Regions from separate parts of the Wansuia hejianensis genome, predicted to be linked through region 2. Evidence: riboswitches for the same ligand, from Rfam matches in the RefSeq annotation. Region 2 holds a riboswitch; the other holds the start of a gene.

Region 1 (7,507 bases), 590 kb from region 2:
GGCATCAGCATAAGGAAGCGTTTCGTTGTAGACATACGTTAAAAATGTATTGCAATTCAGAGATACAGGAGGTTCTCGCAGCTGGTCTTCTGTATTAAAGAGCTGCAGTGTGAGAATATTTTCCTTAATCTGGTCTGTTTTGCTGCCTATGATGGCCAGGTAATTCTTTGTTTCTTCGTCCAGCTGGGTATTGCTCTGACAGATATAATCAACGTAAGTCTGTATTACTGTGGCAGGTGCTTTTAAATCATGAGCGGCGGATGAAAGGAAGCTGCGTCTTTCATCCAACAGCCGGGTGAGAAATTCGGTTTTTTTCTCCACTTCGCTGTGCAGGCTGCTGGTAAGATTTTCATGATCCTCGGCGAGTTCCCTGTTTGTCTTCAGAATCAGGAACGTGAAGAAGATTACCATGATAAAAGATGCATATTCATCCAGCCAGGCAAAACGGATGGGTTCATACGTTCCTCCGGTCAGGAGGTCCGCGAATATGCCGGCGCCGAACATGGCATTTCCGTACAGAAGCCAAATATTCCGGGTATTGTGAATCATACCGGCCAATGAAGCGGCGATCAGATAGAGGCTTATATAGAGTTTAAAGAGGGAAATCAGCCATCCATACACCAGAATCATCTGCGGAATAACAGGAAATAAAATGTAGGGAAACAGGACGGAACTCAAGATCATCGTGCCTGAGATGCCCACGGCAAGTTTATGGAACAATTGCAGTTTCCTCATCCGGGTGAGTTGGCCCGTCAATAGTGTGATGCACAAAACCATCGCGTAATATGAGCTGTCTTCTGCAATATAGGAAAGCTCACCGCTCCCAAGCCTCAGCCAGTGAACAAAAGGATAGCTGATGTGAATGGAAAAAAACAGACACAGGAGTCCGTAATGAATGTGCAGCAGGTTCCGGCCTCTTCGCCTCCACAGAGAGATAGAGGCAATAGAAATTCCAAGAGAAAAAAAGCAAAACAGTCCGTACAACAGCAGCTGCACTGCGATGAGCCGCTGGATTTCAGAGAGTGGGCCCAGAAGCGGAGGATAGATCATGCCGCTGTAATAATGCGATTGATTGGCAGTGAGAATTGTGATCTCTGCGGTACCGCTGGGCAAAAATATGAGAGAGTTCCCAGTCTGCATGCTATAAGGAGAAAAATCTCCGTATTCAGCAACACATTGATCATTCACATATATTTTGGAGGCTGAAAAAATCTCAGGTAAAATCATGGCCCATGGATCGGAAATATTCTTCAACTCAAGTATTTTGTGATAAGTTGCCTGGCCAAATGGCTCGGAATTATCACGTGTGCCGGAAAAGCCGCCGAATTCTCCGATATAAATAAGCTCGGATGATATGGTGAGATCCCCGGCGTGGAAATCTTCCGGCGTATAGAGATGGCCGGCACAGTATTCCCAGTGATCAGAAAGAGAGGTTATTTTGTCTGAATGTGCGGTGTATTTATTGTCATAAGTGTAAGCCGCATAAAATAATAGCAGCAGCAGGGAAATCAGGGCTGCGCCTCCCAAGAGGAATTTGATTTTGGATTTTGTTTTCATAAATTACCCCACATAGACATATCCTTTTCCCCATTGGGTTTTTATGTATTCATGGCCGGGAGAAAGCGCCATCATTTTTTTCCGGATTCGCATGATCATCACCTGAATGCTGTGTGTGTTATAGAAATGTTCTCCCCATAAGGCGTAATAAATTTCCTCCTGGCGGAAAGGCTGACCCTCGTGAGCTTTTAGGAAGTTTAAAATCTCATATTCATTGGCAGTGAGTCGCAGAGAACAGTGATTGAGATAAGCCTGTTTTTCGACAGAGTTCAGTACGAGGGCTTCATCTGGAGAGTCTTGGACTGTTCCGGTGTTTCGGATACGCGTGCGAATTCTGAGTTCGAGAACCGGCAGGGAATAAGGCTTGGTCACATAATCGTCCGCACCGCAGTGAAAGGCCTCGATCAAATATTCTTCTTCTGCCATATTTGATAAAAATATCACGGGTATAGAGCGGTTCTGCCGCAGTTCCCGGCAGAAATCCAGGCCGTTAGTGCCAGCCATGCAAATATCAAGAAGGATGCATTGGTAATCCTGTTTATTCAATAATTCAAGCGCTGTCTCAGTGTCGGCGGCTACATCGGCTATATAGCCGCGCTGCTGAAAAAACTTTTGATTTATATTTAAAATTTCCACATCGTCGTCAATGAAAAGTAAACGGTCCATGATTCCTCCACTAGTGAATCGGCGGCCTAAGACTATAGCCATGAGATTTACATGTATTGTATCATTATTTGTGGCTTATTTTCAATTTTTTCTGGGTTTTATTTATTAAAGTTGTTATTTGTTGTGGAATTTTGTTTTATTTGATGGTGCGAATTGACCTTCTTTGCTAAATTGATATATAATGTAAACAGTGAATGCAAGAACGTACCGCGATGTATGCCCTCTGCGGGGCAGTGGAACAGCTTATCCTGTTCTGCAGTAAATTTGATCTACAGGAAAGGCTGGAAATGAAAAAGTTTTTTGTTGCTATTGTTGTACTCATGAGTTTTATGCTGTTTCCCGGAACGGTCTGTGAAGCATTTGAAGAAGAACCGAAGGGAGACTCTTTTAGCAGCTGGTATGAAGAAAATAAGAATAATGATGGAGCCATATTTGAACTGAAGGATATGGAAGTGTGCAGGGACGAGCCAGTTGTATTGGATGGAACAGGCAAGATTACCATTGATTGCGGTGAGTATGGTTTTGTGGTAGGGTGTACAATGACCATAGACAACCCCAATTTAACAATTAAAGGACATGGTGATTTTGTATTTCTGGCCAATTCCCATTCATCACAGTTAATGCTTCGGAGAGGTGAAGTGAATTATGAGGGAGGCGGTAAAGGGATTATCGCTACGGGAGGCAGTATTACAAGCGGTTGTGACGGGGCGGATAGTTTTTTCATTCATGCGTCGGGGGAGAATCCTACCGCGGTATTTTTAGGCACTATGGATGCCTGCAGCTTTCAGGGAGTGCGGATACTGGCAGAAGGAGATGGCAGGGCAAATGGTATCTATGGTACCCGGGGGAATAAAACAGAGGACAGAGATTGTAGTATAGAAGTCTCGGGGACGGAAGTAGCTTATGGAATCGATGTGAATGGGGAGCTTGTGATAGAAAACACTTCGGTTACGGCTGTCTGTTCCAGCGGAAAGGGACATGCCTTCAGCGTGTCGGGAAGTGCGGTAATATGGAAAAATTGCAGCTTTGTTCCGGAATACCGCACAGGTGAAGAATACGTCATAATAGATTATGATCCCCCGGCGCCCATAGTCAGGACGGGAGAAGAGGGGGAAGACGCTGAACTTCCCTGCGGATTAATGTCGTATGTTGAGAACAGGAGAACCGGGGAAATTACGAAGATTGAGATTCCTGTTCTGTGGCAGAGAGAGAAACAGGTAGAAGGAGACAACATCTGTGTGGTGGTTAAAGGCCAATTTAACACAGATGGGTTTCAGGAAGTATACGATACAAAAGAAGATCTGGTTCCAAAAGTTACTGTATTTACGGCTCCGGACAAAAAGCTGTTTCTGATATCATATGAGGTTCTGAATCGTGAAGCTGGAAAAACGAATCTTTTGCTTCTGGTTCCTTACCCCTGGGAGGCATCGGCAGCTTACCTGGAATATGGAGAGGACGGAGAAGATTTTACCAGATATAATGTGGCAGGGAATACGAATCTGATATCGCCTCAGGAGAGCTTCATACCAGACTGGATATATGGCTTTAAAGTTGAGCTTCCGACAGACGCTGATACCATATACTTAAAGATGGTGGCGGAAGGGGGAAGCTTTGACGGTGAGAGCAAAGTTTGGAAGATCTGCCGGGATTCAGACCAGACCATTCCAGAAGGTATGGGGGGAGACATGGATGGAGACCGTGGCGGGCAGATAATTGCGCCCGGAGCAGTGGAGGATGAGCAGGGAATGGATACCACATCTGCGGTGCAGGAGAACCAGGAAGCGGAGGGAACCGGTGCGGTCGAGGATAAAACCCGGGAGGAATGGCTGAAAAGAAAGCAGGAGAATGAACAGAAAGAGAATCATCAGCCTGCTGCCGGGATTCAGTCAGACAGAGAGCAGCAGGAGGAAGCGCTGCCCGAAAACCGCAAGGATTTCGGAGAACACGGGGGGCTTTATGCAGAGGAAAATCCGGCAGGTGAACCGGCTGACAGGAAGTCATATAATCCGGCAGGTCTTCTGGCAGGGGGAATTCTGATACTATTTCTTGTAATATTTTTCATTAAGTATTGCGCAGGAACTAAAAGACGCTGAAAAGGCATCCTTGGGAAACATGAGAAGCCCCGAAATCCGGGGCTTCTCATGTTGTGGGAAAGGCGTCTAAAAATTCCATATAAAGCTGATTGAGCTGTGACAGCTTCTGGGACGGGAAACTGCTGAGAACCTTGGCATAGCGGACTTCCAGAGCTTGTTCCTCGCGGCGGTGCTGCTTCTGTCCCTCAGGGGTCAGCGTCAGGAGCATACTGCGGCGGTCTCTGGGATTGGGCATTTGGCGGATATAGCCTTTCGCTGCCAGCTGTGCCAGTATCCGTGTGACCGTCTGTTTAGGGATGAAAATATATTCGCTCAGATCGCTGGGCCGCAGGCCCTCCGGCTGATACATGAGCAGGTCCAGAATCAGATACTCGGTATCTTTATTGTTGCCAAATTGCCTCTGTTCCCGGTAGAACAGCTGATTATGCGCCTTAAATAACTGAAAATCATAATCTGTGTCCTCCAATTCCTCAGGGCAGGCGGGCTTCACAGTAAAAATAGAAAACAGCGGATGACTGTCAGAGGACTTCGAACTGCCATGGGGGTTTAATCTGCCGCTTATATTTCTGATACATTCACAATGTACAAATCCCAGATTCCGGAGCGTGGCGATATCCCATTCCGGCCGTTGGACGTAACTGATCGGAAGGAGAGAAGTGTAGGCATGGCATTCAGCAAAAAGGGCTTTCTCATCCGGTGTTGCCCCAAGCCCCTTGAAAGCATCTCTTCCATAATCGGCGTCACAGTTAAAGAAGCAGCCGCCTGGTTTCAGCACCCGGAAGATTTCCATATAGACTCGCCGGGGGTCCAACACAGTCCATATAGTGTTGCGGCAGATGACCACATCGAAAGAACCACTGGGAAAATCCATCTGGTGGGCGTCCATCTGGAGAAAGGTCAGAGAATAACCAAATTCAGACGCAGCTGCCCGCGCCCGCTGAAGCATGTGACGGGAGATATCTACAGCTGTTACCTTATGCCCCAGGGAAGCGCATACGATTGCCATAAAACCGGTGGCTGTACCGACATCCAGAACCTTTAACGGCCGGTCGGAGGAAGGCAGAACAGCTTTCATTTCAGCCTGCCAGAATTGAAATTCCCTTCCGTGAAGATGCTTATGCCGCATTTGGCCATAACTGGTCGCCCGAATATCCCAGTAAACAGTGATGCGGTCCTTTAGATTTATGTCCATGAGTAAAACTCCTTTGGTGTCTGAGTAATTTACAATATTAGATTAGCACAGCAACTAAAGAAAAACAATCATGGTTTTGCGGCGGATCTTTGGATAGATATCCGGACTTCGGAACAAAATCATAATTTGTTGACAAGTTTTGAGGGTTGTGTTACTATTAATGTACCGAATGGGACTAAATGACAATTACATAAAGTGATAAGCGGATAAAATGCCTGCAAGAGATTGCAGTTTCGCAGAAAGCTGTTGGCTTTCTGGCGATAGGGAAACAGGTGTAAATCCTGTGCAATGCCGTTGCTGTGAGAGTGGAGCGTGTCTCAATAAGCCACCGGGGGACTGGGAAGGCGGGACTACGTGAGGAGGCTCAAGCCAGAATACCGGTTTTATCTGTTATTTTCAAGCTGCGAGCCACAGCTAAGAAAATTCTTTTTTGCAAAAGCCGGAATGCTTTTGTGTTTTTATGAGTATGGAAAAACCTGAACGTTTAAAAAGGATATGTCTGTGGACATGTCCTTTTTTTGTAAATGATTTTGCGGGTGGTTAATTTGCGAGGGATATTTTATTACAGGAGGAATGTATGAGTTGCCAAAAGGAGATTCAGGAATATTGGAATGCCAGATCAGGGGATTTTTCGGAAATAAGCAGGGAGGAGCTGGAATCTCCGGAAGCGGGACAGTGGATAGAGTATTTTTCAGGGATATTGCCCCATCCGGAGGAGGGGAAGGCAGTCCGGGTGCTGGATTGCGGCGCGGGAGCCGGATTTTATACGGTTTTGCTTGCAGAGTACGGATGCCGGGTCACTGCTGTGGATTACAGCCAGGGCATGGTTGAGCAGATAAAGGAAGCGTTGAAAAAGAGGGAACTGGAGGCGGATGTTTTTCAGATGAATGTTCAGGAGCTTCATTTTCCGGATAATACCTTTGATGCTGTTGTGAGCAGGAATCTGTTCTGGAACCTGGAGGAACCGGTGAAGGCCTACAGAGAGCTTTATCGGGTATTAAAACCGGAAGGGGTGCTTATGGTTTCGGACGGGAACTTTTATCTGCACCTATATGACGGGAGGTACGCATCTGCCCGGGAGGAACAGCAGCGTTTCAGGCCGGCAGGATGCCATGACAGGCACAACGAAGCTAAGGTAGACTATTCAGTCATGGAAAAAATAGCGGAATCACTTCCCCTGAGCAAAAGACAGCGGCCAGATTGGGATCTGGAGCAGTTAATAGGGCTTGGTTATGAGGAGATCCATACAGAAATCCATTACTACAACGGCAGAATAGGGCGGCAGCTGCCTGTATCTTTCAGAATTTCCGCAAAAAAGCAGAAGTAATATGTCCATACACCGGCATACAGGAGAGGAGGCAGGGAATTGCTGCGGTATATCATGAAGCGTATGGCAGCGTTAATTATCATATTATTTGGGCTGTCTGTGCTTACTTTTTGTCTGACCAACATTCTGCCGTCAGATCCGGCTCAGCAGATGCTGGAAAGCATGGGTGCGGGGAGCGATCCGGAGGTAATCGGCAAAATTAAGGAAGAATACGGGTTGGATCAGCCTCTGGCGGTTCAGTATAAGAACTGGCTGGGAGGCGTGCTGCATGGAGATTTTGGGGATTCGGTTAAATATGGGCAGCCGGTTTCGGAAATCCTGGCGAGGAAACTTCCGAATACAATAAAGCTGGCCTGTTCCTCTTTTCTGCTTATGCTTGTCATTGCGCTGCCGCTGGGCATCCTTTCGGCAGTTTACCATAATAGAATTGCAGATTATATCATCAGGTTTCTGGCTTTTATCGGAGAGGCCATGCCCAGCTTTTGGATTGCCCTGCTGTTGATCTATTTGTTTGCTGTGAAGCTGCATGTCCTACCGGTGGGAGGATCAGAAAGCATGAAGCATTTGATCATGCCTGCTGTCACGCTGGCGCTGGGCATGGCGGCCTCTTATATCCGGCGGATACGTGCGGCTATGCTGGAAGAAATGAGTGAGCCTTATATCATGGGGGAG
Region 2 (7,507 bases):
TATACCCAGAGAGATTCCAGGGTGGACGCGTTGAAGCACTGAATCACTCCATTGTCCAAAAGCACGAACAGCATGCCATCCGCATAGGTAGGCGGAAGCAGATTGAATCCCGCACTGGCCTGCACTGCTGAACCTGTCTTCAGCACCTCTCCGGTTTCTTTATCCAGCATATATACAACACCCTTGGAAATCGTATAGACCTTATCGTCTACGATAATCGGCGTAGTCCCGCTGGTAGGGCTTACATAATCGCCCGTCTGGCGTTCCCATTTTACTTCTATGGTTTCCTTGGTAATCGGAGTCTTGGATGAAACAACCGACTGATTGTCATCCCCTGCCCGAAAGCCCGGATAATCCGCGTCCAGTTGAGGCAGCGGCTCAGTTTCCGGCGCTTTTTCCAAAGTAAAGGTTTTTGTTTCATCCGCTGACAGTGTTACCTCACCAGACTGTCCTATATATCCGCTTTTAGCAACGGTATATTGATAGGCCTCGTCCGGAAACAGCTTATAAGTCCCATCCTCCTCAGGCCAGATCCTTTCTATGCCCTTGGAGCCCCGATACAAGCTGAAGGCAGCGTCCTCCGGACTGGTCTGAACCGTTAAGGTAACAGATGCAGTCCTGGTAATGGTCAGACTGTATTCCTGAGCGTCCGCCGCGCCGTTATCTGCCTGGAAGACGACTTGATTCTCGCCGTCTTTAAGATTCATGGTCCACGAACCGTCTTCAGAAGCTTCACCGTTAAACAGCACCCTGGATGCCTCAGGCGACACTGCTTCTACCGGGTCTGTAGCTTTCAGTTCAATCTGGTCCACATTATCCAGGACTACCGCTGAATACTCAGTTTTTGTTTTGCTAAAAGACGGTGAAATCGCAATCGGATTCCCCTTCTGATCCTGAACAGTCAGCCCGGTCAGATACGCCGTCCTCTGTACATGTACCACATAGGTTTGGGTAACTGTGTCTTTTTCCGCAATTATGGTAAGATCATTACCCTGACCGCCTATTGACAGGAAATCTTCGTCAAACCAAAAGTATGTATTTGTCTTTGTTGTAGGCTCTGTCACCTTCTCCTGGCCGTCTGTGCCGGTATACCGGAAACTCAGCGTTACGTCAGACATCCCATCCGGAAATACTGGTTTCAGACGGAACTGGATATCGCCTGTCTCCCAGGTAACAGCCGCTTCCCTGCTCCCATCAAATTCCGGATTTCCTCCATTGCTCAGAATCCCTTTCAGAAGGGGCTCCTCTGCCTCCGGAATATCGACGCAAATTACAGGGGATACTGTGCCCTCACCACTTTTTAACAACAGATAAATCTTTTGGGCGCTTTTATCCAGGCCAGTCAGTTCTAAGGTATTTTCACCCTGCACTGCCGCCGCTGTCTGTCCTTCGCTTTCAAGCCTTGCCGCATCAGGCGCTGCCGCGCCGGATTCTTGAACCAGATAATACAAGCTTCCAGCTGTGCTGGCATTGACTGTTATTTTAGCGCTGCCGGCTGTGCGTTCAGATACCGGGGGTTCCCCCTGCGCCAGCTCAGGACCTGCGGCCGCATCTGTCACTGTAACCTTACAATACGCGTTACTTGCCAGACGCCCGCTCTCTTCATTCCCCGCTTCTATGTAAGCGCGTGCCGATACAAGATAAACTCCCGGTTCGTCAAAGCTGACCGTGAATTTTCCTTCGCTGTCTGTTGTAATCTCTGTTTTCTGATCCGCTGCATAACCATTTTTCTCGCTGATATAAACGTCCGCGCCAACCGCCACGTCATTGCCGCTCGACCAGCCCTTATAGGAATACTGCAGTGTCAGCGGTTCTTTTACAGCCACCTCTGCTTCTTCCATCATATCAATGGGATCAAAAGTATTGTCTACAACCTCTCCAAAATAGCCGAAGCCAGCATAGACCCCTCCTTCAAAGCTACACTGGATCACTGTAATGTTATCGCCGGGCTTCACTTCATAACCGCCAAATGTAGCGCTGCTGTCAGCCCCATTGACATAATACATCAAATCCGCACCTGTGCCATTGCATTCCAACACCCAGCCGTTTTCTTTTACTTGTATATCGACCGGGATATTTCGCTCGATCATTGCCTGGGCCAGCAGATGGAGCGGCGTCACATACTCAGGCTCCGCATTCTCTATACCGCCGGTTACACCTAAAGCACCCAGCGTTTTTACAGATTTTCCGCTCATATCCGTCTTGGAAATCAGTGTACCGTCATTCATCTCAAAACGGATGGTTACATCTTCCGGAACCGTCTTAAGTTCCGACAACTCCACAGCAGGAAGATCCATGCTGTACACCTCAGAGACCTCGCCGTTAAGCCCTTTCAAAACCATATAGACTTTCAGGGCTGCCTCTGACAGCCCCGGCAAAGTCAGAGTATTGGCTCCTGCCGATACCATAAACGACAAGTTCCCAGCCGCCTCTATTGCGGTCGCATCAGGAGCTTCCACCTCTGCAGCCAACGCTGTAAAATACACGGTTCCGTCCATATTGGCGTTCACCGTCACCGTGGCGGTGGATGATGTTCGGCCGTCGACAGTCCCTTCCGACAGTACCGCACTCTCTGTCTGGATTCCCTGCACATCCGGATTCTGTGTTTCGGCAAAAACAGTTGCCGAGGACAGCTGCAGAACCATCAGGATGCTCAACAGAATCGCCCAGATTCTTTTTCTCTTTCCAGTCATTCTATGACCTCCTTCTTTTGATAATCAGGCCCGTACAGCGAAATCGTCCGCTCACCGCTCTCCCTGTTTCAAAAGCCTGTTGATTTATGCATAAAGACAAAGCCTCAGATAGGAAGCCTGTCTATTAGCATCTTATAACCCGTTCAGGCAGGCGGACATAAAAAAAGAAACCTCCTCTTGCCTTGGACATCCACATCATATCTATGCGCAATAACAGTTCCACGTTTGTGTTCTGACTTTGGTTCATCCTCCAGACGTCCTTCCCAGGGAAACTCCCCAGTGGTTCTGTTCGTCCTTTGTCCCCATTCACAGCTCGGAAGAATGAGACGCTTTTCAACGTTTCCTTTTAACAGGCATTTTAAGCCTGACCGTGGGTTTGCATATCTTTATTTATTTTTAAACATCTGAAAAACAATGGAGAACTCATTTTCTCCAGTACAAAAAAGCCTGCCAAGACGCATTCTCTGCTGTCGCTAATATAAGCAACAGAAATAATAGAGAAAACAGTAGGTATTGTGGGCTATCCACACACCGGAACAAGTTCCGTTCGGCTCCGGAATTGCACCGGATTCCCTATTATCGCCTTACGTCTGGCAGACTGTATCTACATTTATGTAATTGAAATCAAAGCTCTTACGGCTTCACGGACTTATCATATAATAGATGCCGCAGAATGTCAATATTTTTTCAAACCCAGTCCTGGTTCAGAGCAAACTGGTATGCACATATTTTTAAAAACTGGATATTTCAATCATACCATTTTTGCAGTACATTGTTTACTATAAAAGTCCGGGCAGCAACACCTGCCTGTGGCAAAACGCGGATATTAAAAATATCTGCCCTTTGCATGATACTGCTATATACCAATGAAAGGCGGAAAATGATATGAAAAAGAATTTTAAACTGCTGGTTATTTCAGCCCTGTTCGCTGCCCTGGCATGTGTGGCCACTCTGTCCATCCGGATTCCCACGCCCGGCACGAACGGCTATATCCATCCCGGGGATGCGATAGTCATTCTGTCAGGCGTATTCCTCGGCCCTGTCTATGGCCTGCTTGCGGGGGGCATCGGCTCCGCCCTGGCAGACTTGACCGGAGGCTATTTACTCTATGCCCCCATCACCTTCATCATTAAAGGGCTGGTTGCCTTCATCTGCGGGCTGATCTTCTCCAAAGCCGGAAAAAACCCGCGCAGCCGCTATCTGTGCGTAGGATTGGGAGGCGTGGCAGATCTTGTATTGGTGGCCGGAGGTTATTACTGTTTTGAATCTGTCATATATGGCGCCGCCGGCGCCCTCGGCAGCGTCCCCTCCAACATGATACAGGGCGCAGGAGGATTGGTTCTTTCGCTGCTCCTCTATCCGGTGCTGGCTGCCGTTCCAGATCTCCGGCAGCTCGCTCAAAGAACTCATGAGAAATCAAATTAACTGTCCGCAGGCGGGCTGCCAGGGTCCTCAAGCAGTCCGCCGCCATCTGCGGCGCCAGTCGCCAGGGCGTCACATCTCTCATTCATTTCATGGCCGTCATGGCCCTTTACCCAGCAAAAAGTAACCTGGTGCGGTTCCTTAGCCTTCAGCAGACGCTTCCAGAGGTCAACATTTTTAACAGGCTCATTTTTACCTCTCTTCCAGCCTTTTTGTATCCAGGAGTCAATCCAGTGCTGATTAAATGCATCCACCAGATACTTAGAATCAGAATACAGCCGCACTTCACAGGGACGGTTCAGAGCCTCCAGTCCTGCGATAGCCGCCATCAACTCCATCCGGTTGTTGGTGGTTTTTACATATCCCTGCGACAGCTCCCTCTCATGGAGCTGACCCCTGCCGTCCCGATAGTGCAGGACGCAGCCGTATCCACCAGGCCCATCCGGATTCCCTCTGGCGGAACCGTCCGTAAATATCTCAACCAGCATCTGTTACCTCCTTGTAAATTATTAAAATCATTTCCGTCAGCTAAGTGGGACGGGGGGCCCCAGACGCTTCCAGACGCCCGCCGCCTCAAAATCAGCCGCGGCCGCCCGGGCCTCGCTGACAATTTTCTTATCATAACCGATAAATTCCAGAAGTGTGATGGCATTACGGCTGACTGCCCTGCCTTTTTTTAACAGGTAGTTAAAATTAATATCCCTGTCCGTGATCTCCTCCTCGAAGTGGTAGTTATGGTACACGTCCTCCAGGATATAAGTAAGCTCTATGTCATGCGTTGCAGCAAACGGCAGCACATTTGTCTCATGGAGAGACGCCAGTATCCGAGAAGAAGCCGCAATCCGTTCAATAGTGTTGGTCCCGCGGAGAACTTCATCGATGATACAGAGAATCGGTTCACCCTTCCGGATCTCAGAGAGAATCCTTTTCAGAGACTTGATCTCCACGATATAGTAACTTTCGCCGCTCTGTACATCATCTCTCAGGGCCATCGACGTCATGGTTTTTACCATAGCGCAGGAATACTCCGTAGCCATACAAGTGTCAATGCTCTGGGCCAGTATGGCGTTTATCGCCACCGTTTTCAAAAAAGTGGATTTGCCGGAAGCGTTGGAGCCTGTCAGTAAAACTCCTCCTTCCGCCGCTATGCTGTTGGCAACGGGACTGGAAATCAGCGGATGATAGAGGTTGTCCGCTTTCAGACTCACCGCTGGCCCCGGCGTGAATTCCGGCCTGCACCAGATAGGAAGATATTCCCGGAAGGATGCGACTGCCATCGCGCTGTCCAAAATCCCAATGTTCTCCAGCAGGCTGTCGATATCCCTCTGCCGTCCCTGCAGATCCTTCAGAACAGAATAGAACTGTATGAAATCCAGCATAAAAAAGTTATTGAGATAAGACATGATCGCTGCAAAGCCCAGATCAACTCCCTTCGCGCTCACCAGAGTCACGCATTTTCTCCGTATCTTCTGAAGACCCGAAGCGCTGCTCCTGATCCGTTCCGCATAACCTCCGATCTCCGGAATTCTGCATTTACTGATTTCTTCAGATGCTTTCAGAATCCGAAGAACGCAGGAGAGGCATGAAAGATATTTCTCGATCTCCTGGCTCTCCCTGTAGTGTGTGATCCCATTCACCGCCATTGTCAAAATCAGAAGAAAAACCGCGGCTAACGGTGAAATAAAGAACATGATAATGGATACCAGACTGGCCACAGCCATCAGGACATATTTCACGATGCTCTTGTGAGGCACAGAGGACAAGGCATCAATATAATCGGAAACAGAGTAACCTTTCCGCTTATCAATGATGCGCAGCATCATCTGTACCTGCTCCCTCTCCTTCTCCCTGGTTCGGAAAAACTCAGCCAGCCGGTTCCGTTCATCCAGAACCTCCGGGTTAAATTCCGGAAGTCTTAGCATAGAATAAAGATAATCCTCCCCGCAGGATGATACCGTATGATTCATCTGCAGGAAAACCTCGTCCATATCCAGGTCATTCCAGGTGATATCATCAATCTGAAACCGCCCCTCACTCCGTCTCCTGGTATAATGAGAGATGCTGTCCAGCTCTTCTGCCGTCCATTCACCTTCCGGAGGCTTGCCCCAGTCCCGGCGGATCTTATTCCTGAAAAATGATTTCTGCCTGCTTCTTTCGCGAAGTGCAATTACTACAAATGCGAGAATCAAAATTCCAATCGCCGCCAGCACTCCCAAATCTTCCGGTGTCACTGTCATATGATGTCTCCTGCTCTCCTCACTCTCTTGTCTTCAGATAGCCTTCAAATGCTTCCAGGGTTTCTTCGATATTATCATCCGTATGCGCCTCTGAGAGGAACATTGCCTCAAATTGCGAAGGAGCCAAATGTATCCTGCGATCCAGCATATATTTAAAATACCTCGCGAATTCCACAGTATCCGCGGTCTTGGCAATGGTATAATTCGTAACCTTAGAATCCGTGAAAAAGACACAGCCCAGAGATCCGGCCGCGTTCACCGTACACGGTGCGCCGTACAGCTTAACCAGTTCCTCCATCCGGCCGTAGAGCTTTTCACCCTTCTTTTCCAGTTCTGTATAGTATTCGGGATGCTCCCAGAGTATATGCAGCTGCTCCAGGCCGGCCGCCATTGCCACCGGATTGCCGCTCAGAGTTCCCGCCTGATAGACCGGACCCAGCGGCGCCACCATCTCCATGACCTCATGCCGGCCGCCATAGGCACCCACCGGCATGCCGCCTCCGATGATTTTCCCGTAAGTCACCAGATCCGGCGCAATGCCAAATTTCTCCGCAGCCCCTCCAAAGGCCAGCCTGAAACCGGTAATCACCTCGTCAAAGATCAGAAGCGCCCCTTCGTTCGTACAGATCTGCCTCAGTCCTTCCAGAAATCCATTCTCAGGCAGCACAACCCCCATGTTGGCCGCGACCGGCTCCACGATCACTGCCGCAATCTCACCAGGATTGGCCTCAAACAGTCTTTCCACGCTGGGAAGATCATTGTATGCCGCCGTCAGCGTATCCCTGGTACAGCCCTCAGGGACACCTGCGCTTCCCGGGATCCCCGCAGTCATCAGGCCTGATCCGGCGTCCACCAGCAGACAGTCGCTGTGTCCGTGATAACAGCCGGAAAACTTAATGATCTTATTTCTTCCCGTATAGCCTCTGGCCGCCCGAATCGCGCTCATGACTGCCTCCGTACCGGAATTCACCATGCGGACCATCTCAATATGGGGGATATGTTCGCAGATAAACTCTGCCATGTCCACCTCAATCTCCGTAGGCGCCCCGAAGCTCAGGCCATCCTCACAGGCCCTGACCACCTTTTTCAATACCCTCTGCCCGTTATGTCCCAAAATCATAGGTCCCCACGAACAGATATAATCTATATATTTTT

What was found. Region 2 has a riboswitch for cobalamin ahead of H9Q79_RS04025 (cadherin-like beta sandwich domain-containing protein). Riboswitches for the same ligand answer to the same signal wherever they lie in the genome.
Region 1: it holds a riboswitch for cobalamin, as region 2 does, so the genes downstream of both, H9Q79_RS01215 (class I SAM-dependent methyltransferase) here and H9Q79_RS04025 (cadherin-like beta sandwich domain-containing protein) in region 2, are expected to answer to the same signal.

The regions. Positions count from the first base shown of each region.
Region 1 covers NZ_CP060635.1:260,994-268,500, forward strand. The annotation lists gene H9Q79_RS01195 (sensor histidine kinase) at 1-1,557, opposite strand, end outside; gene H9Q79_RS01200 (response regulator transcription factor) at 1,561-2,223, opposite strand; gene H9Q79_RS01205 (hypothetical protein) at 2,511-4,316, shown strand; gene H9Q79_RS01210 (methyltransferase domain-containing protein) at 4,363-5,508, opposite strand; cobalamin riboswitch at 5,732-5,908, shown strand; gene H9Q79_RS01215 (class I SAM-dependent methyltransferase) at 6,086-6,835, shown strand; gene nikB (nickel ABC transporter permease) at 6,875-7,507, shown strand, end outside.
Region 2 covers NZ_CP060635.1:855,607-863,113, reverse strand. The annotation lists gene H9Q79_RS04025 (cadherin-like beta sandwich domain-containing protein) at 1-2,693, opposite strand, end outside; cobalamin riboswitch at 3,182-3,311, opposite strand; gene H9Q79_RS04020 (ECF transporter S component) at 3,579-4,118, shown strand; gene rnhA (ribonuclease HI) at 4,115-4,603, opposite strand; gene H9Q79_RS04010 (MutS-related protein) at 4,640-6,352, opposite strand; gene hemL (glutamate-1-semialdehyde 2,1-aminomutase) at 6,372-7,507, opposite strand, start outside.